4 regions of the Mesorhizobium sp. M0518 genome follow, and region 2 is predicted to be linked to each of the others. Evidence: riboswitches for the same ligand, from Rfam matches in the RefSeq annotation. Region 2 holds a riboswitch; each other region holds the start of a gene.
What was found. A riboswitch is a leader RNA that binds a small molecule or an ion and turns the genes downstream of it on or off. The one in region 2 is predicted to bind cobalamin.
Positions count from the first base shown of each region.

Region 1: it holds a riboswitch for cobalamin, as region 2 does, so the genes downstream of both, metE (5-methyltetrahydropteroyltriglutamate--homocysteine S-methyltransferase) here and NKI66_RS06890 (DUF1636 family protein) in region 2, are expected to answer to the same signal.
Region 3: it holds a riboswitch for cobalamin, as region 2 does, so the genes downstream of both, NKI66_RS23200 (aromatic ring-hydroxylating oxygenase subunit alpha) here and NKI66_RS06890 (DUF1636 family protein) in region 2, are expected to answer to the same signal.
Region 4: it holds a riboswitch for cobalamin, as region 2 does, so the genes downstream of both, NKI66_RS22220 (ABC transporter ATP-binding protein) here and NKI66_RS06890 (DUF1636 family protein) in region 2, are expected to answer to the same signal.

Region 1 is NZ_JAMYQY010000024.1:71,527-78,753, forward strand. It holds gene NKI66_RS27605 (alpha,alpha-trehalose-phosphate synthase (UDP-forming)) at 1-405, shown strand, start outside; cobalamin riboswitch at 964-1,165, shown strand; gene metE (5-methyltetrahydropteroyltriglutamate--homocysteine S-methyltransferase) at 1,261-3,612, shown strand; gene NKI66_RS27615 (cytochrome-c peroxidase) at 4,057-5,112, opposite strand; gene NKI66_RS27620 (hypothetical protein) at 6,069-6,422, shown strand; gene NKI66_RS27625 (glycosyltransferase family 10 domain-containing protein) at 6,560-7,227, opposite strand, start outside.
Region 2 is NZ_JAMYQY010000004.1:25,380-32,606, reverse strand. It holds gene NKI66_RS06905 (NuoB/complex I 20 kDa subunit family protein) at 1-550, opposite strand, end outside; gene NKI66_RS06900 (NADH-quinone oxidoreductase subunit A) at 541-906, opposite strand; gene NKI66_RS06895 (winged helix-turn-helix domain-containing protein) at 1,238-2,437, shown strand; cobalamin riboswitch at 2,467-2,670, shown strand; gene NKI66_RS06890 (DUF1636 family protein) at 2,709-3,137, shown strand; gene cobW (cobalamin biosynthesis protein CobW) at 3,140-4,177, shown strand; gene NKI66_RS06880 (cobaltochelatase subunit CobN) at 4,196-7,227, shown strand, end outside.
Region 3 is NZ_JAMYQY010000017.1:75,263-82,489, forward strand. It holds gene NKI66_RS23185 (hypothetical protein) at 1-428, opposite strand, end outside; gene NKI66_RS23190 (PqqD family protein) at 477-908, opposite strand; gene NKI66_RS23195 (FAD-binding oxidoreductase) at 1,038-2,138, opposite strand; gene NKI66_RS23200 (aromatic ring-hydroxylating oxygenase subunit alpha) at 2,164-3,411, opposite strand; cobalamin riboswitch at 3,527-3,728, opposite strand; gene NKI66_RS23205 (DUF680 domain-containing protein) at 4,236-4,433, shown strand; gene NKI66_RS23210 (DUF680 domain-containing protein) at 4,505-4,705, shown strand; gene NKI66_RS23215 (DUF680 domain-containing protein) at 4,775-5,011, shown strand; partial or broken gene NKI66_RS23220 (ABC transporter ATP-binding protein) at 5,092-6,201, opposite strand; gene bglA (beta-galactosidase BglA) at 6,226-7,227, opposite strand, start outside.
Region 4 is NZ_JAMYQY010000016.1:42,903-50,129, reverse strand. It holds gene NKI66_RS22240 (metal ABC transporter permease) at 1-570, shown strand, start outside; gene NKI66_RS22235 (metal ABC transporter permease) at 570-1,418, shown strand; gene NKI66_RS22230 (FecCD family ABC transporter permease) at 1,443-2,429, opposite strand; gene NKI66_RS22225 (ABC transporter substrate-binding protein) at 2,565-3,512, opposite strand; gene NKI66_RS22220 (ABC transporter ATP-binding protein) at 3,558-4,346, opposite strand; cobalamin riboswitch at 4,509-4,715, opposite strand; gene NKI66_RS22215 (GyrI-like domain-containing protein) at 5,009-5,842, shown strand; gene NKI66_RS22210 (DSD1 family PLP-dependent enzyme) at 5,847-6,986, opposite strand; gene NKI66_RS22205 (D-arabinono-1,4-lactone oxidase) at 6,983-7,227, opposite strand, start outside.

The sequences.
Region 1 (7,227 bases), on a different contig from region 2:
GAATACATTGCTGCACAAGATCCGAGCGACCCTGGCGTTCTGGTGTTATCGAAGTTTGCCGGCGCGGCCGAAGACTTCGGCGAGGACGCCCTGCTGGTAAATCCGAGGCTCTCCGACGAGATAGCTACCGCGATCTCAAGAGCGGCCAGCATGCCGCGCGAAGAACGCATCCAACGCTGGCGGAGGATGATGGACAAACTTGAAGCGTATACGATCCACCATTGGTCAGCGGACTTCGTTCGGCAACTGGACAGCAGCCGGGTTACGGTCCCTGCGGATCACTTCCACTATGTTGGCTTGGGCTGGATCAGCGAGGCCCAAATGCCTTCGTATCGGACCGAGCCAGAATTGCACACCGCGCTGACGCGTGCACTTTATAAAAACTGGGTCCTGCCGATCGTATGATGCAGAATATGAAGCACGCGAGCTTTGCCTGCATTTGCGCATCCCTCAATGCCGAGCGCTTGGAGAGAGAGATACTTATCCTGACCGCCTGAATGCGGCTTAAGCGGCTTATCGGGACCACAGTCGGGCTTTGCATCAGACCCTTGAGCCAGGCTCCGTCAGTGTGGTCTCTTGCCGCCGAGCGGAGTCATCACGATTGCCTAGTCACCCGTGATGACGACTGGCGTGCCAATTCCCGCGGTTTGGCGCTCACTCCGAGAAAACCGCTTCTACCACGCACGCACGACTTGCCGCCGCATCGTTAGACATCGCCACCAATGCGATCTTCTGCATTCTAATGACGTTGTCACGCGCTTGAAGTCTCGTCCGAAATCCTTCATCGGCGACCTGCGAGGGATGTCGCAGCCCGACAGGGATCCATTAGTTGGACAATGGTGGCAGCGGAGCAGCGCCGCCAATGCGACTGAATATTTCACAATGTTAGACAAGCGTAAAAGCGAAATCACATAACGACATAAACATTTCGTTATGCGTCATTGACAAAAGAGCGGACTGCTGTGATTGTCTGCGTGTCGTGGTTCTCGCGTGCGGCGCTGCCGCAGCGGAGCTAAGAGGGAAGCCGGTGCAATGCCGGCGCTGCCCCCGCAACTGTTAGCGGCGAGCCAACCCCACTCATGTCACTGAGGCGAATACCCTCAGGAAGACGGGTAGAGGCTATGACCCCGCGAGCCAGGAGACCTGCCACGGCGAATTACGTCCACGGGCGGGGTGTCTCGGTGGCCGCTGCAAGCCGGCGTTCGTGCCGGCCTGCTAGCGCCTTCCTTGTCATCGGCGCCCCAACCATCGGGGTATGACATGACTGACTCTCAGGAAATTCCTGTAGCAACGCTCGGCGTGCCGCGCTTCGGTCGTCGGCGAGAACTGAAATTCGCGCTTGAAAGCTACTGGTCCGGAACATCGTCCGCTGGCGACCTTCTCACGACGTCGAAGGCGCTCCGTGCCGCTAGCTGGGAAGAGCAGCGCGATCGCGGCGTGTCGAAAATCCCGTCGAACGACTTCTCGCTTTACGACCATGTGCTCGACGCCGCAGCCATGGTCGGGGCCGTTCCATCCCGTTACGGCTGGAATAGCGGCGAGGTCCCACTTGACATCTACTTCGCAATGGCGCGCGGCAACCAGGGTCAGACGGAGGATTGTGGACACGCTGGTCACCAGGAGCAGGCTCATGGACCTGGTGTAACCGCGATGGAAATGACCAAGTGGTTTGACACCAACTACCACTACATTGTGCCGGAACTCGATGATGATCAGGCGTTCGCCCTCTCGTCATCGAAGCCGGTCGATTACTTCCTCGAGGCTAAAGCTCTCGGCATTCACACACGCCCAGTCATCCTTGGACCCATCACCTTCCTCAAGCTGGCGAAATCGCCTGCCGAGGGGTTCGGTCCCATCGCGCTCCTACCGCGGCTGCTGCCCGTTTACGAGCAAGTCCTGCAGAAGCTGAAGCTGTCGGGAGCCGACTGGGTGCAGATCGATGAGCCAGCGCTTGTCCTCGATCTGAACCCGAACGAACGAGCTGCGTTCGAATTCGCCTATGGCCAGCTGTCGAAAGCCGCGCCCGAGCTGAAGATCATGCTGGCTACGTATTTCGGGTCGCTGGGAGACAATCTCGAAACCGCGGTTTCTCTGCCCTTGGCCGGGCTGCATATTGATCTCGTGCGCGCTCCCGAGCAGCTGGAAACGGTGGGTCGGCTCGCTCCGAAGGATCTGGTGCTCTCGCTTGGCTTGATCGATGGCCGCAACGTCTGGCGTGCGAACCTGCCCGCCATTCTCGACCGCATCAAACCGATCGTCGCCGGCTGGCCCTTGGACCGCGTCGAGATCGCGCCTTCTTGCTCGATGATGCATGTGCCGATCGACCTGCGCATGGAGACGGAACTCGAGGCGGACATCAGGTCGTGGCTCGCCTTCGCGGCCCAGAAGACCGACGAGCTGGTCTTGCTGGCCCGGGCCCTGTCCCAAGGCAGGGATGCGGTGGCAGGCGCGTTGAAAGCGTCTGCCGAGGCTGCCGCCACGCGCGTGACATCCACGAGGATCCATGACCCGCTTGTTCAGGGGCGGATCGCTAGCATTGAGGACAGCGCGAAGCGACGAGAGAGCGCTTTTGGCGAGCGCTCCAGAGTCCAAGCCGGCTCACTCGGGCTGCCGCCGTTCCCGACGACGACCATCGGGTCCTTCCCGCAGACGCCGCAGGTACGCAAGGCGCGGGCCGCTCATGCGAAGGGCCAGCTGAGCTATGTCGACTATGAGACGTTCCTGAAGAAGGAGATCGAGGCTGCAATTCGCTGGCAGGAAGAGATCGGGCTGGACGTGCTGGTGCACGGTGAGTTCGAGCGAAACGACATGGTACAGCATTTCGGCGAGCAGTTGTCCGGCTTCGCGCTCACCCAGCATGCCTGGGTACAAAGCTATGGGTCGCGCTACGTGCGTCCCCCCATCATTTTCGGCGACGTATCGAGGCGCAATCCGATGACAGTGCGCTGGTGGCAATTCGCCCAGTCGCTTACGGAAAAGCCCGTGAAGGGAATGCTCACAGGCCCAGTCACCATTCTCAACTGGTCTTTTGTTCGCGACGACGTACCCCGCTCCGAAGCCTGCCGCCAGATCGCGCTCGCCATCCGCGACGAAGTGACGGATCTCGAAAGGTCCGGCGCAAGGATGGTCCAGATCGATGAGGCCGCCTTTCGCGAAGGATTGCCACTGCGCCAATCTGACTGGAAAGTCTATCTCGACTGGGCTGTCGAATGCTTCCGGATCGCTTCAACGGGTGTAAAGGACGCGACTCAAATTCATACCCACATGTGCTATTCGGAGTTCAACGAGATCATTCACGCGATCGCTGAAATGGATGCGGATGTCATTTCGATTGAGACGTCGCGCTCGAAGATGGAACTGTTGGACGCCTTCACGAGCTCCAAATATCCGAACGAAATCGGTCCCGGCGTTTATGATATTCACTCACCACGCGTCCCGGAAGCCGGCGAGATTTCGGACTTAGTCATGCTTGCCCGCGAGCGACTGTCCGACGGCCAACTGTGGATAAACCCGGACTGTGGCCTCAAAACACGCAAATGGGAGGAGGTCCGCCCTGCCCTCATTAACATGGTCGCTGCAGCACGCGCGCTCCGGCAGAAAGTGCAGGCGTGAGGCTTCTCTTCCTCACCGTGTGGGGAGTTGCCGACTGGCGGATGTCGGCCGGGAATATGCCAAACCGATCACACTCTTGGAAATAAGCCACTCGGCGAAAATGTGCGATTTTTCTTCGGCACGTGTCCTCATCCCGCAGAAATATGAATGTGACACTACGCTATAGTATTGGTCCTTGGGAACATACAGGCCCCGCGCCTCGAACAAATCGTACACACGTCGTTTCTCAAAGTAGACTGCTTGGCACGTTCGCTCAGGCGGCGACAATATATGGTGCTGCGCGTCTGTCCGCTTCCCCAGTTGATTCGCGCAGACTACGGGCGAAGTGGCAGGTTTCGGGTATTGCTAGCCTCCCGCCAATTCGGAGATGGATGTGGCAATTCGTGTGGCACAAGTAAAAGCCGCAATCATTTTCGATTGCGACGTCCGCAGCCAGTTAGCCCTTTATTTTCCTGAGATCTGCGTTACAGGCCGGGGCGTTGTCGCCGTTTCGGAGGGTAAGATGGGATAGGCGACCTCGGGTGCCTCTCCGGTCAGCGAGTTGAGGAAGGCAACAAGCAGGTCAACTTCTTCGTCCGCCAGTACTACGCCAAGCTGGGTGGTCCCCATGATGGCGACGGCCTGTTTCAGATCCCAAACCTTGCCCGAATGAAAGTATGGCGCGGTGAGTGCAACGTTGCGCAGCGGCGCCACGCGGAAAACATAGTAGTCATCGGCTGCATTGGTGACCGCAAATCGGCCCTTGTCTTTGTCCGGCAGGACCTCGGCGCTGGGCTGTTCCACGAGGCCGAATGGGAAATAGGCTTGCCCACCAACGTTGATGCCGGCATGGCAGGACGAGCAGCCTTTATCCATGAAAAGCGCCAGGCCCTGTTTCTGTTCGGAAGTCATGGCAAGCTCATCACCATTCAGGAAGCTGTCGAACGGGGCCGGTGTGACCAGTGTCGCCTCGAAGGCTTCGATCGCCTTGGCGAAGTTGTCGAAGGTGACCCGATCGGCTTCAGCCGGAAAAGCTGCATCGAACCACTCGACATATTGCGGCATGGACTTGAGCGTGGCGATGACTTGGTCCGGTGTATTGGCCATTTCGATGCCGGCTTGGACCGGTCCCTTCGCCTGAGCCTTCAGGTCTGCGGCACGACCATCCCAGAACTGAGCGATGTTGAAGACAGCGTTCAGTACAGTCGGCGCGTTGCGCTGTCCCTTCTGCCAACCATGGCCGATCGAGGTTTCGTGATTGTCGTCGCCGCCGGTGGCCAGGTTGTGGCACGAGTTGCACGACAAGACGCCTGACGCCGAGACGCGTGGATCGAAGAACAGTGCCTTGCCGAGAGCGATCTTTTCCGGGGTGATCGGGTTGTTGGCGACTGTCGGCGTGGTGGATGGCAAAGCCCTGAAGGTGGCCAATGCCGTATCTCTGAGGCCGGTGGGGATCGAATCCGCAGCAAAGGCGGTGGGTGCCAGCAAGGTGACAGCCATCGTTCTGAATAGGATTTTCATAAATGGTCTTCCTGCGTCGTGCACGCAGCCACTATGCGATCTGCGGCTCATGAACGCCCTGAGCTAGATCAGTTGAGGGAGAGGATCGGGGTCTGGCACCTGTTTTCGCGGCTGAGCTGGGACCCTCTTGGAAGTGATCGCTCTTCTCGATTGGACTTCAGGGAGGAGGAGTATCCCTGCTCGGCAACCGTTTGTATGCATCAAAGCACGTCCTGAGGGCGGCTTCGTAGATTCGGTCACTGCGATCTTCCCGCCATCGTTGAGAAAGTCGATAGCATCCGCAAGAATGGCAATCTCTTGCACGATGTGCGCTGCACGCCTTGCGAAAAGTGACCTTCTGAAACCTCAGGGTTCATTCGTTCCTCCTGACCGGCTGATTGCGTGAATCGACCTTATCGACACCCGCCGACTGCACATTGTGATGTCACCAGCGATGGCGGTTTCAATACCTAAGCAGCGATGGTCTATGCGACAGTATGGATGTCCTATCGGAATAGCCGGTCCGCCTTGTCGACCGTCACACCGGCATATAGTTCCGCTTCTACGAACATCCCATCACGCGAGGAAAGACATGGCCAATACGCGCAGTATCGCCAATCTAGCCCTTGTGCCGGCGCGGCGCTTGAGCAGGTCCACCGGCTGTAACTGCCTCACACCTCGATCCACAGATCCTAGGCGATGACCACGTTGTCGTCGTCATTTGACGGACGCGGGGCAGTGGCCCATAAGCGAGCCACCGCAAACTGTGCGGTTGCCAATGCGTAATGAAGTGAATTGGAATGATCTTCGGTTTGCGAAACACGCACGTCCGACGCAGCTTGCGTTGACAGAGGCGGTTTTACGCGCAATAGCACTTCCGCCGGCCTATTTTTGTGGAGTTCAATTGTGGTTCGGCCAAGGGAGCTGGGCGCCGGACCGGCCCCGTGTAAACCTCATCAAAGAGAGAGAGACCCTGCATGGATGAATTCTTACCGCGCATCGCCACTGGTGCCGGCATCGGCCCGGCTCTCGCAGAGAAGGGCGTTGGGTTAATGCTGGGTTTCCTGCAAAGCCACGCGGCCGACGGTCCCGTTGCGCGCATGATCGAGGCCATTCCGGGAGCTTCGGAATTAGTAGCGAAGTATCATGGCGACGACCCAGAGGGTGGCGGCCTTATGGGGCTCGGCCAGCAATTGATGAGTGAGGGTCTCAGCATGGCAAAGATCGCCGGCCTCGCCAACGAGACGATCGCCTGCGCCAAGGAACATGCCGGCGACGAACTCGTGGACGAGGTCCTCAATTCCGTTCCTGGCCTTCCCCAGTTCGTCTGATCAGCGGCAGCCGGGGGCGCATGACCTCGTGCGCCCGTGCCGGCCCGTCTGCGCAGCAGGCATTCTCCGCCGAGCGTTCCGTACCGATCTCGCCAGACCACCGACCGCCGGGCACGCGAAGCGAGCGTTGGAGTACTTCATTCGTCTATTCCAAAATCGACCTCAGGCGAATCGATGTGTATAATTTCCGGCGGTAAGGGTTTATCCTGAACGCTTTCGATGAAGCGCGCGAGATAAGCAAACGTATTGTATTTCTCAAGGACCAACCGCTTCGCCTCTCTTATTGCGCCGCGACGTTCCTTCCAGAGGTCCGAGTCGATGATTTCTTGAATTTTTGGGATTACGTTCTTGTCCTCTGGGTCAATCAGAACCATAGAGTCCGAAGGGAAGAACCTCGTGATTGCCGGGCTGCCGTAATAGATCGGCATTGTTTCAGCAACGAAGCAGTCCATAAGCTTCTCTGTAAAATAGTAATCAGCACGAGTATTCTCGAACGCTATACTGTAACGGTAAGGTGCGAGTGCGTTCCATTTATCTCCAATCAGCCGAAAACCTCGGCCGAACAGGTCAAAATCGAGCTCCTTTCTCAGCCGTTCCAGAAACCCCAGCCGATATCGATGTCCTTTAAGCAGGGCGATGTCACTGGTAATCCATGAGAGCCGAAGCGGCTTATCCACGACTTCGCTGACCAGAAGTTGGTCATATGTCTTGTTTACAGACCAAGACCGAGTGATAGGTGGAGACAAAACGAATCGGCGCGCTGCATTCTGCCGAGCAGCCAGCTCTGCGTCACACGTCAGGACGA
Region 2 (7,227 bases):
TCTTCTGCAGCAGAAGAATGCCGTAGAGCAGCGCTTCGGCGCTCGGCGGACAGCCGGGCACATAGATGTCGACCGGCACGATGCGGTCGCAGCCGCGCACCACCGAATAGGAATAGTGGTAGTAGCCACCGCCATTGGCGCAGGAGCCCATCGAGATGACGTAGCGCGGTTCCGGCATCTGGTCGTAGACCTTGCGCAGCGCCGGCGCCATCTTGTTGGTCAGCGTGCCGGCGACGATCATGATGTCGGACTGGCGCGGGGACGCGCGCGGCGCGACGCCGAACCGCTCCGAATCATAGCGCGGCATCGAGGTGTGGATCATCTCGACCGCGCAGCAAGCGAGGCCGAACGTCATGAACATCAGCGACCCGCTGCGCGCCCAGGTGATGAGCGCCTCGGTCGAAGTGACCAAAAAGCCCTTGTCGGCCAACTCATTGTTGATCTCGAGGAAGAAGGGATCGTCCTCCCCCACCGGCCTGCCGGTGTTGGGGTCGATAATACCCTTGGGCTTCGGCGCGACGAGGGTGCCTGAACTGTCGTTCAATCCCATTCCAGCGCTCCTTTTTTCCATTCATAGGCAAAGCCGATGGTCAGCACCGCCAAAAACACCATCATCGACCAGAAACCGAGCATGCCGATCTTCGAAAACGACACCGCCCACGGAAACAGGAAGGCCACTTCCAGGTCGAAGATGATGAACAGGATCGACACCAGGTAGAAACGGATGTCGAACTTCATGCGCGCGTCGTCGAACGAGTTGAAACCGCACTCATAGGCGGAAAGCTTTTCGGGATCTGGATTGCGGTAGGCCACCAGGAAGGGCGCGGCCAGCAGCGCCAGGCCGACAACCAGCGCCACGCCTATGAACAGGACGATGGGCAGGTATGAGCTCAAGAGTGCGTTCATGCTCGGCTTTCCGTTGGCGCCAATCCACTTTGATTACAGCACCGGACCCTAATGCGGAAGCGTGACAGTTTAACCGCTGAACCGTTTTAAGGGCCTATGCTGCAACGCGGCGAGGGTTAGCGCAGCACTTCCAGCGAAGCAAGTCAAACCTTGTTCAAAACACCGACCTGGACGGCATATCGCGGCAAACTGGTCCGATCCGCTCCTGTTTGATTTCCTGCGCCTATTACTCCACTTTTCTCTCCTGACATGGATGCCGCCAAAACCCTGCTAGCATGGGTTGGAATCAGCCTTTCGACCCTCGGTCAAAACACTTCAAAGTGATGCCTGCATGAAGGAAAAGATCTCGCTCCCCACGGCCCGTCGCATCGCGCTTGCCGCCCAGGGGTTCCTCGATCCCCGCCCGACCGGTACGCCCGACCGCCGGCATTTTGCCCGCACCCTCTCCCGCACCGGCCTGCTGCAGATCGATTCCGTCAGCGCCGTGGTGCGCGCTCATTATATGCCGCTCTATTCGCGCCTTGGCCCCTACCCGTTCTCGCTGCTCGACAACGCGGCCGTGACGCGCAAGCGCACTGTTTTCGAATACTGGGCGCACGAGGCCTCCTTCCTGCCGGTCGAGACATACCCGCTGATGCGCTGGCGCATGCAGCGCGCCGAGCGCGGCGAGGAAATGTATCTGGGGCTCGCCAAATGGGGCCGCGAGCACGCCGGCTACATCGAAGAGATCTACCGCCAGGTCGCCGAGCGCGGCCCGATCGCCGCTTCCGCGCTGGAGGGCCAGAAAGGCTCGGGCGGCTGGTGGGGCTGGAGCCATGCCAAGCACGCCTTCGAATGGCTGTTCTGGGCCGGCCGCATCACCACGGCGCACCGTCGCGGGTTCGAGCGTTTTTATGACCTGCCCGAGCGCGTGCTGCCGCAGGCGGTCCTCGACCTGCCGGTGCCCACGCCCGAGGACGCGCACCGCGAATTGCTGCGCATTTCCGCCCGCGCCCACGGCGTGGGCACTTCAGGCGATTTGCGCGATTATTTCCGCCTGTCGCCGGCCGATATGAAAGGCCGATTGGAGGAACTGGTTGAAACGGGCGAGTTGCTGCCGGTGCGTGTCGAAGGCTGGGACAAGCCCGCCTATCTTCACAAAGACGCCCGCCTGCCGCGCAAAGTCGAGGCCCGCGCCCTGCTGGCGCCGTTCGATCCGGTCGTCTTCGAGCGGTCGCGCACCGAGCGGCTGTTCGATTTCCACTACCGCATCGAGATCTACACGCCGGCCGACAAGCGGCAATATGGCTATTATGTCCTGCCGTTCCTGCTCGGCGACAGGATCGTGGCACGCGTCGACCTCAAGGCCGACCGTCCGGCCAGCATACTGCGCGTCCATGCGGCCTATGCGGAGCCCGGTGCACCGCCTGAAACCGCTGCAGAGCTGTTCGAGGAATTGAAGCAGATGCAGGGCTGGCTCGGACTCGAACGCATCGAAGTGACGCCTGCCGGGGATTTGGGTCCGGCGCTGGCCGACATCGCCATGTCGTAAGCTCGCGTTGACACCGCCGCCCGCAAAAGCCTAAATCCGGTTCAGATGGTCTCTTGCCCGCAACGGCAAGAGCTAAGAGGGAATGCGGTGCGGGGCAAAATCCCAAATCCGCGGCTGTCCCCGCAACTGTAAGCGAAGAGCCAAGGCCGAAAGCCACTGGGGAGTTCCCGGGAAGGCGGCTACCAAGGCGATGACCCGCGAGCCAGGAGACCTGCCGTCTGCGACTTTAGAATCCGATCGCCCGGCGGGTTTCCGGGCAAGGAGCCCGATCTTGGACCACGACAGCAGTTTTTCGGCTGGCACAGCGGATATCTCGTCCGGCCATGATGATGCCTTGGCCGGCGTCACCATCATCGTCTGCGCCTCCTGCCGCGATGAGACCGGCGCCGACGCTCATCCCCGCGCCGGCGAATTGCTGGCCGACGACACGCGCCGCGCCGCATCTGGCGACGACATCCGCATCCGCAGCGTCGAATGCCTCGGCAATTGCAAGCGGCGCCTCAGCGCCGCCATCCTGCGCGACGGCTGCTGGAGCTATGTCTTCGGCGACCTGACCACGACCGGCGGCGCCGACCTCGTGACAGGCGCCAAGCTCTTCGCCACCTCGAAGGACGGCCTGATTCCATGGCGCGGCCGCCCCGATAGCCTGAAGCGTGGCCTCGTTGCCCGCATCCCTCCCCTCGACCTGTTGAAGGACTGATCATGACTGCTTCCGTCTCGCGCGTTCCCTGCACCGTCGTCACCGGCTTCCTCGGCGCCGGCAAGACGACGCTGGTCCGCCATCTCCTGGAAAACGCCGGCGGCAAACGCATTGCCATCATCGTCAACGAATTCGGCGACATCGGCATCGACGGCGAGATTTTGAAGGGCTGCGGCATCGACACCTGCCCGGAGGAAAACATCGTCGAACTGGCCAATGGCTGCATCTGCTGCACCGTCGCCGACGATTTCGTGCCGGCGCTTGACAAGATCCTGTCGCTGACGCCGAGGGTCGACCATATCCTGATCGAAACCTCGGGCCTGGCGCTGCCCAAGCCGCTGGTCCAGGCCTTTCAATGGCCGAGCGTGAAAAGCCGCGTCACAGTCGACGGCGTCATCGCCGTGGTCGACGGGCCGGCACTGGCCGAAGGCCGCGTCGCCAACGACATGGATGCCTTGCAGGCGCAGCGCGCCGGGGACGAGACGCTCGACCATGACGATCCGGTGGAAGAAGTGTTCGAGGATCAGATCGCCTGCGCCGACCTGATCATCCTGTCGAAGAGCGACCTGATGGACGCCGCCGGCACCGCCCGCGCCAACGCCATCATCAACGAACATTCCGCCCGCGCGGTGAAGATCGTGCCGACGTCGCATGGCAAGGTCGATCCCTCCGTGCTGCTCGGTCTCGGTCTCGCCGTCGAGGACGACATCGAAAACCGCAAGTCCCACCATGACGGCGCATTCGACCATGAGCATGACGACTTCGACACCTTCATCGTCGACATTGCCTCGATCGCCAATCCGGACGAACTGGCGAAGCGCGTCGCCACCGTCGCAGAAGAAGAGAACGTGCTGCGCGTAAAAGGCTTTGTCGAAGTCGGCGGCAAGCCGATGCGCCTCTTGCTGCAGGCCGTCGGGCCGCGCGTCAATCATTACTATGACCGCGCCTGGACCGCGCAGGACGACCGCCGTTCGCGTCTCGTCGTCATCGGCCTGAAAGGGCTGAACCGCCCGGCGATCGAGCGTATACTCGCCGGCTGATTTCGGACACGGGTTGCGATGCACATCCTAACCACGACATCCGCCTCGCTCGACGACCTCGCCGAGCCGGTCGATCTGCGGCAGACGCCGGCGGATATCGTGGCGCTGTCCTTCACCGACAGCGACCTCGCCGGACTGGCGGCAGCCTGGAAGGCCGATGCCGGCCGCCTGCCCTCGATGCGGCTGGCTGCCCTGCGTGACCTGCGCCATCCGATGTCCGTCGACCTCTGGATCGACAGCGTCGCCCGCCACGCCAAGATCATCCTCGTGCGCATCCTCGGCGGCTACGACTGGTGGCGCTACGGCTGCGACCAACTCGCCTCGACCGCCCGCGAGCGCGGGATCAAACTGGCGCTGCTGCCCGGCGAATGCCGCGACGAGGATCTGCGCCTGATCGAAGCCTCGACGCTGCCGCGCGAGGAGTTGGACGGCCTGCTCGACTATTTCCGCGAGGGCGGCCCGGCGAATATGAGCGCGCTGGTGCGGAGGCTGGCGGGGCTGGCGGGACAGGATGCGGCTTTTGCAGAGCCGGTTCCAGTGCCGAAAGCCGGGTTTTATGAGCCAGGACTTGGGGTCGTTGGTGATCCTTCACACCCCCCTCTGTCCTGCCGGACATCTCCCCGGCAAGGGGGGAGATCGGACTTCATCAAAGCCGGCTCTTTTCCCGTTTCATTAGAAGCTGACGCGTCCGCAACCTCGACAATTGGCGAAATCTCCAATGACAGCGCAATCTCCCCCCTTGCGGGGGAGATGTCCGGCAGGACAGAGGGGGGTGTGAAGGAACTCGACGCTGACAACGTCAACGCTCCTATCATCCCCATCCTGTTCTATCGCTCGATGCTATTGGCCGCCGATGTCGCGCCCATCGATGCGCTTTTCCACGCGCTCCGCCAGCGCGGCATCAATCCGGTCCCCATCTTCGTCTCCAGCCTCAAGGACCCCTCATCCCTGGCGTTCGTGGAAACCGCACTCGCCGCGCTCAATCCCGCCGCCATCATCACCGCGACCGCTTTCGCGTCCGGCGCCGAACCCGGCAATGAGACCCTGTTCGACCGCGCCGGCGTGCCTGTCTTCCAGGTCATCGTCGCCACCACCCGCCGTGACGTCTGGGAAACCAACCAGCGCGGCCTGGCGCCAGCCGACCTTGCCATGCATGTCGTGCTGCCCGAGCTCGACGGCCGCATCCTGGCTGGCGCCATTTCCTTCAAGGGCGAGAGCGAGATCGATCCAGCACTTGGCCACCGCGCCTTCGCCAACCGGCCGGAACCGGATCGTGTGGCGCAAGTGGCTGACCGCGTCGCGGCCTTCATCCGGTTGCAGGAGACGCCCCGCGCCGAGCGCAAGCTAGCCATCCTGATCCCGGATTATCCGAGCGCGCCCGGCCGCACCGGCTATGCCGTCGGCCTCGACGTGCCGTCGAGTGTGCTGGCCATGCTGCATGACCTCAGGGAACAGGGTTATGGGGTTGAGGGGATTCCCGAGACGCCGCGTGGGTTGCTGGCGCGGCTGGGCCAGGGCGGGCATGGCTTGGCCTTGAGGGATTATGTGGAGTTCTCGAAGGCACTGCCGTCTGCAGCAATTGCTGCCGTAGATGCAGCTTGGAAGGCTGAATATGAGATAGGTTTGTGCGAGGCACCCCCCTCTGTCCTGCCGGACATCTCCCCCGCAAGGAGGGAGATCGGCAGTTCCGCCATCGGCGCTCATTCTGCGACGTTCGTAGCTGGCGAAAGCGGCAATGAGAGCTCAATCTCCCCCCTTGCGGGGGAGATGTCCGGCAGGACAGAGGGGGGTGCTCAAGCGCCAACCGCCGCCCACTTCCCCTTCCGCGCCGCCACCTTCGGCAACATCACCGTCGCGCTCGCCCCAGACCGCGGCCGCTCCGTCGACCGCCGCGCCGACTACCACGACCCGACGCTCCCGCCGCGCCATGCGCTGATCGCCTTCGGCCTGTGGCTGCGCAAATCGCTCGGCGTCCATGCGCTCGTCCATGTCGGCGCGCATGGCACGCTGGAGTGGCTGCCGGGCAAGACCGTTGCGCTTTCGGAGAACTGCTTTCCCGAGATCGTCACCGGCGCCATGCCCGTCATCTATCCCTTCATCGTCTCCAACCCCGGCGAAGCGGCGCAGGCCAAGCGGCGCATTGCCGCCGTCACCCTTGGCCACCTGCCGCCGCCACTGACCGATGCCGAGCTGGACGAGAACCAGCACAAGCTGGAACGGTTGGTCGACGAATACGCCCAGGCCGACGGGCTCGACCGCCGCCGCCGCGACCGCCTTGCCAAGCTGATCGTCGAGACGGCGCAGAAGACCGGCCTCGCTTCCGAAGCCGGCGTCGCCACGACCGACGCGCCCGACGAAGCGTTGCGCCGCATCGACGCCTGGCTCTGCGACCTCAAGGATTTTGCCATCAAGGACGGGCTGCATATCTATGGCCGCGCCCCTGAGGACGAGCCCGACGCCATGCGGCGCCAGAGTGCGGCAGCCGAGAAGGCGGCGCTGCTCGCCGCACTCGATGGCCGCCACGTCAAGGCCGGCCCGGCCGGCGCGCCCGCGCGGGGTCGCTCGGACGTTCTGCCCACCGGCCGCAATTTGTTCACCTCGGACCCGCGCACCATGCCGACGCCGACCGCTTATGATCTGGGCAAGGCAGCGGCGGAGGAAGTGGTGCGCGGCTACATGCAATCGCATGGCGACTGGCCGCGCTCGCTGGTCATCGATCTCTGGGGCTCGGCCTCACTGCGCACCGGCGGCGAGGAGATCGCGCAAGGATTGGCGCTGATGGGCTGCCGGCCGCAATGGGATTCGGCGACCGGCCGCATCACCGGCATCGAGGTATTGTCGCCGGCCACGCTCGGAAGGCCACGCGTCGATGTCACCTGGCGCATATCAGGCCTGTTCCGCGATATGTTCCCGACCCAGATCGCACTGATCGATGCCGCCGCCAACGCCGTTGCCGCTCGCGACGAAGAGGATTCGGAAAACCCGCTCGCAGCCAGGACCCGCGCTGACGGCAAGATCAGCCCTCGCATCTTCGGCACCTCGCCCGGCAC
Region 3 (7,227 bases), on a different contig from region 2:
GGCTCCCACGGTGGAAAGACATCGGCCGAGGCCATCAATTGCACGCCAACGCGACGTTGCGGATCATAGAACTGCCAGAAATCGAGATCGTGGAAATGGTTGCCGCGCAATCCTGCTTCCGCCAGTTGGGTGGCGAAGCCATGCTGCGTGAAGGGTCCCTGGCCCCAACTGGCCGGTACCGCGATGCCGTCAATGCCGGGATGCGCGACGAAGATGCGGCAGATGTCGGCAGGCGTTCGGCTGCCCGGAGCCGTGACAAAGCCATGAGCGAAGGCATCCGCCAACGCGCCGGCACTCACATGCGCGGTCAGATCCAGATGCGGCAAGCCCACCTTGCAAGTCAGTGGATAATGCGCGGCGCTGCTCTCCGCTTGTGCCAGGACATGACGTGCGTAGTCAGCCAGGTTTTCGAGAGTGACTTTCGGCATGATTTGCCTGTTCCGGAGCTGTCCGGCAGCGAGAACCTAGTGGGCGGCTCAGTTGGCCTGCTTTACCGCCGGCCAGCCGAGGGGCTCCTCGACCTCGTGGATGGGATCGACGACGATGAGATCGGCGAGATCATCATGGATATCGACCTTGAGGGGCTCTCTGGCAGCGGCGAGCTGAGCCAGAAATTCGCTGGAAACCGGTCTTGCCACGCCATCGGTTACGGCCGCCAGCAAGCCGAATTCGAGCAATTGTGAAACAAAGCCGTCAATCGCGGCGGCATCGAGGGCGCCAATTCCGGTCGCGGCGCCGACCAGTTCGGAGGCAGGCACGCCGGACGACAGTGCATCCCAAAGCCTGCTGCCTGAATCAGAAAAGCCGAAATATTTGCCCGTGGTCAGGTCAAGAACGACGGCTTCGCCGTCGAAGGATTCAAAGACGATATCCTTGCTGGCAATGGCATAGATGCCGGATTGTCGCATATTTGCTCCCCCGCCGAGCAGGCCGCGGAGATGATCTTCGGGCCTTACGGTCAACCCCACCGTTGCAGGCGTCTAACCATTTGCAGGGTTTTTGGCAAGATGGCGCAGGCTCCGGGCGAGCGCAGCCGGTCACGCTTCGATTTCAAGCGCCGAAAGCGGCTTCGAGCAACAGGCGAGGATAAAGCCGTCCTCGATTTCGTGATCGAGGATGCCGCCATTGTGACTCATCTCGACGTCGCCCGCGACCTTCCTCACCTTGCAGGTGCCGCACAGGCCGAACTCGCAGGCGGCGGGAATCCGCACCCCAGAGGCGCGTGCCGTCTGCAGCACGGTCTGGCCGGCGACGCATTCGGCATCGACATCGGAAAGCGAGAACCGGATTGGTGTCACGGCCTCGACTGCAGCAGCGGCGCCGTCTTCCGCCGGCGGCGAGAACGGCGCCGGGATCTCCTCCACGGCAGGCGCCGCGAAGCTTTCCTGATGGTATTTCGCCATGTCGAAGCCGGCGGCTTCCAGCATGCCGCGCACGGCGCGCATGAAGGGATCGGGGCCGCAGCAGAAGATCTCGCGCTCGCGGAAATCGGGCGCCAGCAATGGCAGCCGGATCGCGTCGATGCGGCCCATATGGCCGAACCAGCCCTCGCGGCTCGACCGCTCCTCGATCATGAAGCCGAGCGACAGGCCGGGCATGCGGCTGCCGAGCAGCTCGAGTTCCTTGCGGAAAATGATCTCTTCCGGGCGGCGCGCGCAGTTGACGAAGCCGACATCGGTCCATGGCGCGCAGTCGTTCAGCCAGCGCAGCATCGACATCATCGGCGTCACGCCGGAGCCGGCCGAAATGAACAGATATTTGGCCGCCGGGTGGCTGTGCAGCGAGAAGTCGCCGGTCGGCCCATAGGCCTTGACGTGCGAACCGGGCGTCAGATGGTCGAACATCCAGCGCGTACCGGTGCTGCCCGCCTGCGCCTTGACCGTCACCGCGATCGAGAACGGCCGCGACGGCGAGGACGACAGCGTGTAGGTGCGCATCAGCGGCCCGTCCGATGTCGGCAATTCCAGCGTCACGAACTGGCCCGGTTTGTAGCGGAACCAGGTCTGGTTGTCGGAGCGGAAGGTGAAGGTCTTCACGTCAGGCGCTTCGTCACTGACGCCGATCACTTCCAGCACCTGCAGCCTGTCGTTCCAGGGCGTCATCTGGTCGAGATGGCGATAGAGGCCAAGGTCCGTCATCGCATTCATCCTCTTGTCCCCTGGGCTAGGCGACGCTGCGCAGGGCCGGCCGGTCGCCTTCTGCAAGGCGCGGTCCGATGAACGACGCGTACCACTCGACGAACTGGATCACGCCGCCCTCATGCAGCTCCGAATAGGGGCCTGGTTCGTAGGCCGGCGACAAGATGCCGAAGGCGTTTTCCTCGACGATGCGACGGTCCTGGTCGTTGGTCTCGGTCCAGACATGGGTGAGCTCAGCGAGATCGTAGTCGACGCCTTCGACCGCATCCTTGTGGACGAGCCATTTTGTCGTCACCGCGGTTTCCGTGGCACTGATCGGCAGCACGCGGAAGGTGACGGCATGGTCGCCGAGGATATGGTTCCAGGTTGTCGGATAATGATAAAGCAGCAAGGAGCCGATGCGGTCGGTTGAAACGCTGTCGGACAGGTTCTTCTGGACCGCCCGTTTTCCCGTCATGGTGTAGCTGACGGCATCGCGCAGCAGCGGCGCGCGGGTGGCGCGGTACTGCCCTGCCGGATCGATGCGGAATTTGCTCGGCAGGCCTGATGCCTCGCATTTGGCCCAGTGCGCGACCATTTCAGGGTCGCTGTCGGCGCCGTTGACGCCGGTCACGGTCGGAGCCTCGGGGAAGGTCTTGCACAGCTCAGGATGATTGGCGGCGCAGTGATAGCACTCGCGGTTGTTTTCCCAGACCAGCTTCCAGTTGCCCTTCTCGACGATCGTGCTCTCGAAGGCGATCTTTGCTTCACGCAACCGGTGCGGCAAAAGATAGGGTTCGATCATCGCCCGCATCGGCGCGAAATCCGCCGGCTCCTTGGCCAGACAGATGAAGATGTAGCCGCCGACGCTCTCGCAGGCGACCGGCTTCAGGCTGAAATCACTCTTGTCGAAACCGTCGGCCATCTGGCGGGCAAACAGCAGGCGGCCGTCCAGCTCATAGGTCCACTGGTGATAGGGGCAGACGAGCTTTGCCGCCGTGCCCTTCTCCGTGTTGCATACACGGCTGCCGCGATGGCGGCAGGAATTGTGGAAGGCGTTGATCTTGCCGTGCTGGTCGCGGACAAGGACCACCGGATAGTCGCCGATCTGCACGGTGATGTAGCTGCCCGGCTTCGGCAGTTCGCAATCATGGCCGATGAACAGCCAGTCGCGATACCAGATCAGCTCCATGTCGAGCTTGAAGTAGTCCGGATCGGTGTAGAAGGGCTGCTCCAGCGAAAAGCCTTGCCGGCGCCCCTTCAGGAGCCTCAGCATGTCGTTGCGGGTATCCATGTCCTGTCCTCGTTTCTAAGGACTGAACTGGTGGTGATGGAGGAAGGATTGAAACGCAGGCCGGCTAGGTGCCAGACATGCGCTATCCACCTCTTGACCGCCCACCGCGATCAGTCGAGTCTAACAATCTCGGGCTGGTTTCCGGGCTCTGGAGTTGTCCTTGCGGACCATCGCGACACCTTCCCAGGCAGTTGCCCAGTGGTCTCCCGTTGCGACTTGAACTCCACCACCGTTGCGGGGGCAGCGCCGGATTCTGACCGGCTTCCCAATTCTCCGCCTCGTCGTCACGAAGCGGCACCTGAGATGGTATGATCTAACCACGATCGGGGGCGCGCCGTCGGCATGAAAACGACATCGTATCCATGCGGCGCGACACGGCCTGCGAACGTTCCCGCAGACCGTCGCGGGCTGAAATCCACCTCCCGGATGACCATTTTGCCGGCTGCGATATCCCCGAATCGGACCCCTTGGCGGGGTCAAAAAAGGTTAACGGTTTCGAAAAGTGACTATTAGCTCGATCTAAAATCGAACCGAACGGTTCGTTTCTGTTGACGGTGCGTGCAGGACGGTGTGAACGCTGGGCCTCTGAAACAGTCAGTGATCCATCCAGCGGTTACACTTAACATGCTGATTTAAAGAAGAAAAATATACCCGTAGATTCCCTTGGCACAATTTCAAGGTGTGGATTCATGGTCCACACGGAACAACTTCGTGATTGGAAAAGGCGGGGTTGCCCTCCCACATCGGGGCTGTCCGAACGACGCGATTTCATTTCCAAGACACGCCGCTAGACGGACGGAAAAAGACGATACTGGAGTACAAAAATGAAAAAGATCATTCTCACTGCCGCAGCCCTTCTGGCCATTTCCGGCAGCGCCTTCGCTGGTAGCGACCACTACGGTTCGAACGCCGCGGCAGCCACTGCTGTCGACAGCTCGTACACCGCTTCGACCAAGAAGTCGGAACCGGCTGCTCAGGCGCCTGCCCAGGGTGCTGACCGCAACCTCTTCGGCAACAACTAACAGCCGATTCCCAGTCGACGGCGGGCTCGCCCGCCGCCCTGGCGAAATTCAGACATTCAGGAGTATTTAAGATGAACAAGATCCTCATTGCTGCCGCCGCCGTTCTGGCCATCTCCGGCAGCGCTTTCGCCGGCAGCGACAACTACGGTTCGAACGGCTCTAACCAGCCTGCCGCCGCAGTGGACCAGTCGTACACGGCTTCCACCAAGACCTCGGAACCGGCTGCCCAGACGCCCGCTCAGGGCAGCGACCGTAACCTCTTCGGTCGCTAACAGCCAATTTCGCAAGCGACGGCAGCTGTGTCTGCCGTCCTGGCGAAATCCAGAATTCAGGAGATTAAAATGAACAAGATCCTTATTGCTGCCGCCGCCGTTCTGGCCATCACCGGCAGCGCGTTCGCCGGCAGCGACAACTTTGGCTCCAATGGCGCCAATCAGCCTGCGGTTACTTCGGTTGACAGCGCGCATACGAGCTCGGTCCGCAACAGCGGTGGCCTCGTCGAGAAGCTGCTCAATTCGTCGGGCGACGTGGAGAAGTCCGCCCCTCAGGGCAGCGACCGGAATCTCTTCGGCCGTTAACAGCCGAAGCTGATCTTCTACAAAAGAGGGGCGGGGCGAGCCCCCCGCGCGTTTTTGGGGCCACCCCCGGGCCTGGCGAAGGCCGCCGTGGGGTAATCCGGATGAAGGGCCAACCCACCGCCCGGAGCGGGGCAGATATTCAGGTGCTCGCCATTGGCGCTCAGCCGCAACGTCGAACCACGCTTGACCTCGACATTGCCGGGCAGCTTGGTCACCAGCGGCAGGTCGGCGCGACCGATGTCGACATAGACCAGCTGAACCTCGCCGAGCTGCTCGAGATAGTCGACCGTCCCCTCGAACAGATAGTCCGCGCCGCTGGCGATGATCAGGTCCTCCGGCCGCACGCCAAAGCTCACCGCAGCACCCTTCGCCGAAGCAGGCGTTGCGATCGGCACGGTTGCCTTGCGTCCGCCGACATGGCTGACGACGGTCGGATTGCCGGTCTTTTCGATGGTCGCGGGCAGGATGTTCATGGCCGGCGAGCCAATGAACTGGGCAACGAACAGATTGCCGGGCTTCTTGTAGAGATCCATCGGCGTGCCGACCTGCTCGATATGGCCGTCCTTGAGCACCACGATGCGGTCGGCAAGCGTCATCGCCTCGACCTGATCGTGGGTGACGTAGATCATGGTCGTGTTGGGCATCGATTCCTTGAGCTTGGCAATTTCGATGCGGGTGGCGACGCGCAGCGCGGCGTCGAGGTTCGAAAGCGGCTCGTCGAACAGGAACACCTTCGGATTGCGCACGATGGCGCGGCCGATGGCGACGCGCTGGCGCTGGCCGCCTGACATCGCCTTGGGCAGGCGGTCGAGATATTTGGTCAATTGCAGGATCTCGGCGGCCTGACGCACACGGCGGTCGATCTCGGCCTTGTTCTCTTTGCCGATCTTCATCGAGAACGCCATGTTGTCGTAGACGGTCATGTGCGGGTAGAGCGCGTAGGACTGGAACACCATGGCGATGCCGCGCTTCGACGGCGGCACGTCGTTCACCACTTCGCCGGCTATTCTAAGCTCGCCGGAGGTGATTTCCTCGAGCCCGGCGATCGATCTCAGCAATGTCGACTTGCCGCAGCCCGACGGGCCGACGAAGACGATGAACTCGCCCGACTTAATATTGAGGTCGATGCCGTGGAGAATGTTCAGATTGCCGTAGGACTTCTTCACTTGTCTTAGCGTGACATCGGCCATTGGTTTCCTCCAGTGATTGGAAATTCAGTCGAGACGCCCGAACCAGGCGCCGTAGCCGCCAAGCTCGATGGAACCGCTGTTCGCCTGCCCCGAAAATCCGTGCCCGGGCAGAGGTTGCAGCGATCGGCCGCCAAGGTCAACCTTGGCCGGCCGGGCTCCCAGATTGAAGATGCAGACGATCTGCTCATTGCCCGCGCGGCGTATGAAGGCGACGGTGTCGCCCTCACTTTCGATGAAATTGATGTCGCCCTTGGCGAGCGCCGGATGGGCACGCCGGAAGGTGAGAAAGCGCCGGTAGTGCTCAAGCAGCGAAGCCTCGTCGCCCTGTTGGACATTGACCGCTTGCGCTAGATGCTTGGCCGGCACCGGCAGCCAGGGCTTTGCTGGGGAGAAGCCGCCATTCTTGGCGCCGCCATCCCACACCATCGGTGTGCGGCAGCCGTCGCGGCCCTTGAATTCCGGCCAGAAGCGGATGCCGTAGGGATCCTGCAAATCCTCGAACCGCAGCTCTGCTTCACCGAGCCCAAGCTCCTCGCCCTGATAGATGCAGACCGAACCGCGCAGGGACATCAGCAGCGCCGAGATGACCTTGAGGTAGGCGGTCGGGTCGGCCTCATTGGCCGCCCAGCGCGAGGCCGGGCGCATCACGTCATGGTTGGAAAAGGCCCAGCACGACCAGCCGTCGCTGGCGACCTTGCCGAAGGATTCCAGCACCGAGCGAACCTTGCCCGCGCTGATCTTTTCCGGCGCCAGGAAATCGAAGGAGTAGCACATGTGCACGCGCTTGCCGCCGGCGGTGTAGGCGGCAACCACTTCAAGCCCGCGCTGCGAATCGCCGACCTCGCCGACCGCTGCGGTTGCCGGATATTCATCAAGCAGGGCACGGAACCGTTCGAGGAAGCCGAGGTTCTCGGGCCGGCTCTTGTCGTAGAGATGGTCCTGGTAGTTGTAGGGGTTGACCGCCGGCGCGGTCTGGTCGTTGCGCTCTTCCGGCGGCAGCGGCGGATTGTTTTCCAGGCCCTGGCT
Region 4 (7,227 bases), on a different contig from region 2:
GTCTTTACAACGCTGTTCGCTGGCGGGCTGCTGATTGCGTCGATCAGTCCGACCTCCGTAAACATCCAGTCCATCGTACTCGGCAACATCCTCGCAATCTCCGACGAGGATGTAACCCAGGTCATCCTCATCGCAGCGGTTTCGCTGGTTGTATTGGGGCTTCGATGGAAGGATATGATGCTGGTGTTCTTCGATGAGAACCATGCGCGCGGCGTCGGCCTGAATCCGTGGCGGTTGCGGGTCCTGTTCTTCGTGCTGCTCAGCGCCTGCATCGTCGCCGCGCTCCAGACCGTCGGCGCGATCCTCGTGATCGCGATGGTGGTAACGCCTGGCGCCACCGCCTATCTGCTTACCGATCGGTTCGGCGTCATGATCCTGCTCGCGATGGCGATCGGCGCGGCGACGAGCGCGGTTGGCGCCTATCTCAGCTTCTTTCTCGATGGCGCGACTGGCGGACTGATCGTGGTGCTGCAGACCGTGGTCTTTCTGATTGCCTTCGTCTTCGCACCCAAACATGGGCGGCTCGCCGCACGCCGGGCGGCACGTGCCGCATCGCAGGTCGCGTCATGATGACGATCTGGTCCTGGATCGCCGAACCGCTCAGCCACGAATTCATGCGTCGCGGTCTCGCCGTCGCCGTTCTGGTCGGCGCCATTTGCGCGGTGTTGTCCTGCTATCTCGTCCTGAAGGGCTGGTCGCTGATGGGCGACGCCGTTTCGCATGCCGTGCTTCCGGGTATCGTGCTCGCCTATATCGCCGGGATCCCGCTTGCCTTCGGCGCCTTCGTGGCAGGACTTGGCTGCGCGCTGGCGACGGGCTACCTCAAGCAGCACAGCCGGATCAAGGAGGACGCAGTCATGGGCATCGTCTTCTCAGGCATGTTCGCGTTTGGCCTGGTGCTGTTCGTCAAAGTCGAGACCGACCAGCATCTCAATCATATCCTGTTCGGCAACATGCTCGGCGTCCAGTGGCGCGACGTGATCGAGGCGGCGGTCATCGTCGTGCCGGCGATCCTCATCGTTCTGGCAAAACGCAAGGATCTGCTGCTTTATTGTTTCGATCCGGCCCATGCGCGCGCGATCGGCCTGCCCGTCAACCTGCTGCATTTCGGGCTGCTGACGCTGCTCGCGTTGACCATCGTGGCCTCGCTGAAGGCTGTCGGGATCATCCTTGTCATCGCCATGCTGATCGCGCCGGGAGCGATCGGCTTTCTTTTGACGAAGAGCTTTGAGCGCATGCTCGCCATTGCCGCCGCGGCCGCCATCGGGTCGAGCGTCGTGGGAACGATCCTCAGCTATCACATCGACGCAGCCACCGGCCCGACGATCGTCGTCGTTCAGGCCGGCGTTTTTTTGCTTGCCCTGTTCCAGTCGAAGCGCCCAAAGCAACGGGTGCAACTGGGCATTTCGGGAGAGTAATCGCGGCCCTGACCCAGGCCGCACTCAAAGCCGGTTGCGGATCAGCATGGTGACGACGAAGAACGCGCCGACCGAGCTGGTGATGATGCCGATCGGCAGTTCCTGCGGCGGCAGCAGCGTTCGGGCCAGAAGATCGCTGGCCAGCAACAGCACGGCGCCGAAGACGGCGCAGCTGGCAACCAGGCGCAGGTGCAAGGGGCCCGCCAGCGGCCGCGACAGATGCGGGATCATCAGCCCGACGAAGCCGATGACGCCGGCGACCGAGACCAGGATCGCCGTCGAGAAGGCGGCGACGAGAAAGGTCATCCTTCGCATCCGCGCCACCGGCACGCCCAGGCTTTCGGCGGCGTTTTCGCCGGCCAGGAAAGCATCGAGCCGGCGGTGGTTCCACAGCGCGTAAGCCAGAATGGTGCCTGCTCCCAGCGCGCCCAGCCAGATATTATCCCAGCGCGCCAGGCCAAGGCCGCCCATGGTCCAGAACAGCACGGAGTGGGCGGCGCGCTGATCGCCGGCAAAGACAAGATAGTTGGTCAAGGCGGTGAACATGAAGGACACGGCAAGGCCGGCAAGGATCAGCCGCTCCGGGCCTTGCCCCCTCACCCGCGCAACCAGCAGCAGCACGACGCCGGCAGCCAATATGCCGCCGGTGAAGGCCGCGACCGGCAATGTCCAGATGCCGAAACTGTCGCCGAAGACGGTGATGACGGAAACCGCACCCGCGGCGGCGCCCGACGACAGGCCGAACAGGAACGGGTCGGCAAGGTCGTTGCGGGTCACCGTCTGCAGCAGCGCACCGACGACGCCGAGACCGACGCCGACGCAGATGGCCAGGATCGTGCGCGGCAGCCGCAGGTCGACGACGATCTTGCCGACCGGTCCTGCCACGTCGTGCCCGCTGAAGCCGACTGCACGGCCAAGTGCTGCAACAACGTCGGTCAGCGGGATCAGCGTCGAGCCATAGGCGATCGACAGCAAAGCGAGAGCGGCGATCGCCGCCGCTCCCACCATCATGGCCAGTGCAAATGCCGGATGACGCAAGCCTGGAAATGCGTCGTGTCTGTCAGGACGCGTGCGACGTACTTCCAGGATCTCTTGTTCATGCATGTCGTTGCCCCAAAACCGCTGCGCACTTTTGGGCGACAGGCATCAAAACGCTTCCGGATGCATGGCCTTGGCGATCTTGTCGATGGCTTCGATGTTGGCCGGTCCCGGCGTCAGTTCGGCATAGCGCAGGGCGACGAAGCGCTCGTTCTTGACCGCGTCGGTCTCCTTCATGGCCGGATGCGCCTTCAGGAAATCGAGCAGTTTCCTGTAGCCACCGCCATCCTGGTAATCGAGCAGGATGAGGAATTGCGGATTGCGCGACGCCACCGTTTCCCAGTCCGTATTGCCCCAACTGGTGTCCATGTCGGCCATAATGTTGTCGCCGCCGGCGGCTGATATCATGGCGCTGGGGATGGCGAATTTGCCTGCGGTGAACGGCTTGTCCTCGCCGGAATCATAGAGGAAGACCCGCGTTCCCTTGGCGTCGCCGACCTTGGCGGTGATGTCGGCGAGCCGCGTCTTCCAGCCGGAGACAAGCTTCTCAGCTTCGGCCTCCTTGCCGAAGATCTTGCCCAGCTTTTCGACGTCGCCATAGAGCAGGTCCATCGAGGCGGCGGGGCGGCTCTTGTCGAGATGGACGCAGCTTTCCGTCAGCACCAGCGTCTTGATGCCGTGCGGAGCAAGCGTGTCGGGCGTCACTTCACCACCCGGCTTCATGCCATAATACCAGCCGGCGAAGAAAAAATCGGGCTCGACCGCGACGAGGTTTTCGAGCGTCGGATATTTCGGCGCCAGTTCCGGGATCGAACCCTGCTCGGCCTTGAACTCAGGACCCACCTTGTACCATCCGGTGATGCCGGTCAGGCCGACGATCGACGGCTGCAGTTTCAGCGCGAAAGCCATCTCGGCCATGTTGAGATCCTGGATGACGGCGCGCTTCGGCGGCGCATCGAAGGTCAGCGGCTTGCCGCAGCTGTCGACAGTTACCGGGAAGGCCAGGGCTGTCGAGGCCAGCAGCGAGAAGGCAAGCGAAAAAGCAAGGCGTTTCAAGGGTTTGCTCCTGTGGACGGGATGATCGATATGGGACGGCTTCAATCAGGATGGCGGCGCGGCACGGTTCGGAACATCGAACACCGTCAGTTCGCGGTCTTCGGTCGGATGGCGCAGACGCAGCACATCGATGCCGAAAATTTCGCGAATCAGCTTTTGGGTCAGCGCTTCGCGCGGTGCGGCGAGCGCTTGCAGACGGGCATGGTTCATCACCGCCACCCTGGTGGCGAACGGTGCCACCAGCGCCAGATCGTGCAGCACCGCGATCACCGTCATCTCGAAGCCTGCCACGAGGTCGAGCAGTTCGCCGCGGGCGCGCGGGTCGAGATGGTTGGTCGGCTCGTCGAGGAACAGGATCTTTGGCTGCTGGGCGATGGCGCGGGCCAGTTGGGCGCGCTGGCGCTCGCCGCCCGACAGCGAGCCGATGGTGCGGCCAAGCAGCGGCAGCAGGCCGGTCCGGCGCAGCGCATCGACGACAATGTCACGCTCCTCGCTCCTGCGCCGTAGCCGAGCGTGCGGGACCCGGCCCAGCTCGACATAGTCGATCACCGCCAGCCGCGGATCGGGCTGGTCGGTCTGGCCGACCACGGCGATATGCAGTGCCCGCTCGGCGGCGGAAATCCTGTCCAGCCGGCGCCCGCCGAGGTTCACCTCGCCGGAACTTGGCCGCAGCATGCCCGACAGCATGCGCAGCAGCGTCGTCTTGCCGGCGCCGTTGGGACCGATGATGGCTAGGCGATCGCCAGCGGCCACCGAGAAGCTGACCGCCTGGACCAGATCCCGCCCGTTCGCCATGGCGCAGAGGTCACGGGCTTCGAGAAGCGCTACGGGCATCGGCTGCCCGCCAGATTGCCGGGATGGCAAAGCGTGCACACGATGATGCGATGATCGATAGAGCCGTCCAACTTTCCGTCACTTTCCAAAACTGGCGACGGAAGGAAGCTGGCGAAGCGGCCGACAAGACCGGGATTCGCGTTTCCTCCCGGCACACCCCGTCCGGTCAACTCAGTGATGGCAGGTCTCCTGGCTCGCGGGTCGTTGCGCCATCCTGCCTTCCCAGCCTTGCCGGCCAGTGGCATTCACGGATTTTGCTCGCCGCTTACAGTTGCGGGGGCAGCCACGGCCTCGACCCCTGGGGATCTCACCGTGTTCCCTTTTCACCCCTCGCCTTTCGACTCGGGGACCATCACCGCTTCAGCGTAGATTTCCCCCAATCGCTTCGCAATGGATTTCTCGGACGGAGTGGTGGGCCGGCTAGGGGAAACATGCATTTCTCGCTCTCGATATGTAATAACATTACGCATTTAGAGGATGCCGCCTGGCGCTGTCAAGCGAAGCCTGCCGAATTTGGCTCGTCGGCGGCAAGGGGCGCTCCAACGCTGCGCCATATCGGTGCGACTGTGACGGGATCGGTGCGATTGCGCGGGATGCGCAATTTCGATCAAACTGGCCGCGCCAGGAAACGGCAGGATGATCTGGCCAATGCGAGGAGCAAAATGAACCCGACCGAGAAAGCGCTGTGGTTCGTCGAAAGTCATCTGCCGGAGGCTGTTACACTCGACGATGTCGCGCAAAGCAGCGGGGTGTCGCGTTTTCATGTGACGCGGGCTTTCGGGGCCGCCACCGGCCGGTCGGTGATGGGCTACATGCGCTCACGCCGGCTGACCGAGGCGGCGCGCAAGCTGGCCGGCGGGGCGCCCGACATCCTCAGCGTCGCGCTCGACGCCCGCTACAACTCGCATGAGGCGTTCACCCGGGCCTTCCGCGATCAGTTCGGCACCACGCCGGAACTGGTGCGCGCGCAAGGCACACTCGACAAGCTCGACCTCGTGGAGCCGATCCTGATGGACCAGTCCTTCCTCACCAATCTCGAACCACCGCGTTTCGAGACCAGCCGGCCGTTCCTGATCGCCGGCCTCGGCGAACGCTACAGCTGCGAAACCAGCGCCGCCATCCCGATGCAATGGCAGCGCTTCGGCCCCTATATCGGCAACATTCCGGGCGAGGCCGGCGACGTCGCCTATGGCGTCTGCGTCAACGGCGACGATGCCGGCAATTTCGACTACATCGCCGGCGTCGAAGTGTCTGATTTTTCCGACCTGCCCAAGGACTTCTACCGGGTGCGGGTGCCGGCGCAGAAATATGCGGTCTTTGCCCACCGCGAACACATCTCGACCATTCGCCGCACGGTCAACACGATCTGGAACAAATGGCTGCCGGCTTCCGGCCACGAGATATCGGATGCGCCGGAATTCGAACGCTACGGCCCTGAGTTCGACCCACGCAGCGGCAATGGCGGGCTGGAGATCTGGATACCGGTGAAGGCGTAGTCGGTCAGGCCATCGGCAGCGCCGGCCAGCGATCGACTATCCCGCCGCCGGAAAACACAGCGATCGACCCGAACTGCTGCAGCACGGCTTCGCTCTGCGTCGGCCTTAGAAACGCGTAGTCGCCGGGTTTTGCGGTCGCGTCGGCGGGCAAGCCCATGAATTGCTGGTTGGAGGACAGGCCGAGCAGCCCATTCGCCTTCATGCCTTCGGGGAAGACGGGCTCGGCCATCCACTTGCCGCCATAGAGATAGCAGCCCTTGCGCGGGAAGCGGCCGGGCGCCTGCAGCAGGCGGGTGACGGCCGGCGGGCCAGGCAGCATCGGCTCGACCATTTTCAAGATCGGCGTGGCGATGAAGGCCGCCGGCTGGAAGCCGTCGAGGCCTGGCGTATCGAAATCACTGGGCAGCACGAAGGCCGAGCCCATCGAGACCTCGTTGGCCATGCCGCCATGATGAAGCAGCGCGGTCTTGCTGCCGCCGATGTTCAGGATACGGCGCTGGTCGGCGCCGAGACAGGCGACGAACGCCGAGGCCTGCGCCGACGCCTTGGCCAATGCCTTTGCCGGTCCGCCGAAAAGGCCGGGAATGAGCGGCGCATGCGCCTCGTAGGCCATGACGCCTTCGCAATGCAGCCGGGCCGGCAACGCGCTCAACGCCTTCGACAAGGCCTCAGGATTGGCGAACCCGCCGCGATGCAGCCCGACATCGATCTCGAAAGCGATGTGCAGGCCGATGCCGAGTTCGCCAGCGAGGGCGCCATATTCCGCCAGTCTCTCCTCGCTGTCGATCAGCCAGCAGACACGCGACCAGTCGACCGCGCCCCTCGAAAGCACAGCCCTTGCCGCATCGACAGGCATCGGCTTGCCATACAGCAGATCGGCATCCGGAAACGCCTTCAGCACCGCCTCGCTGATCGGCGGATGGAAGGTCATGACATGATTGGTGCCGAGCGCCTTGCCGATATGCGCAAGCAGCGGCAGGCAGGCGAGCGATTTGTCGACCAACCGCACAGCAAGGCCGGGGTCGAGCCTGTCTTTCACCAGGGCAATGTTGCTGTCCAGCCGGTCGCGATCGAGCAACAGGCAGGGCTGGAAGATGCCGGCGGTCTTCAGCGCATCCGAGAGGGTGGAAAAATAGGCACTCATCGTTCGATGCCAAAAGGACTGGGCTCGATGCCGAACAGGCCGGCCATGTAGGGCGAGACGAAGCGGTTTTGCGGATCGATGTCGCGGCGCACCGCCATGGCATCGTCCCAGCGCGGGTAGAGCTTTTTCAGATCCGCCGCCTTCAGGCTGTGCATCTTGCCCCAATGCGGCCGGCCGCCATATCTGCGGAAGATCGGCTCTGCCGCCCGCATGAACGGCAAAGGATCGCTCGCGGCATCAT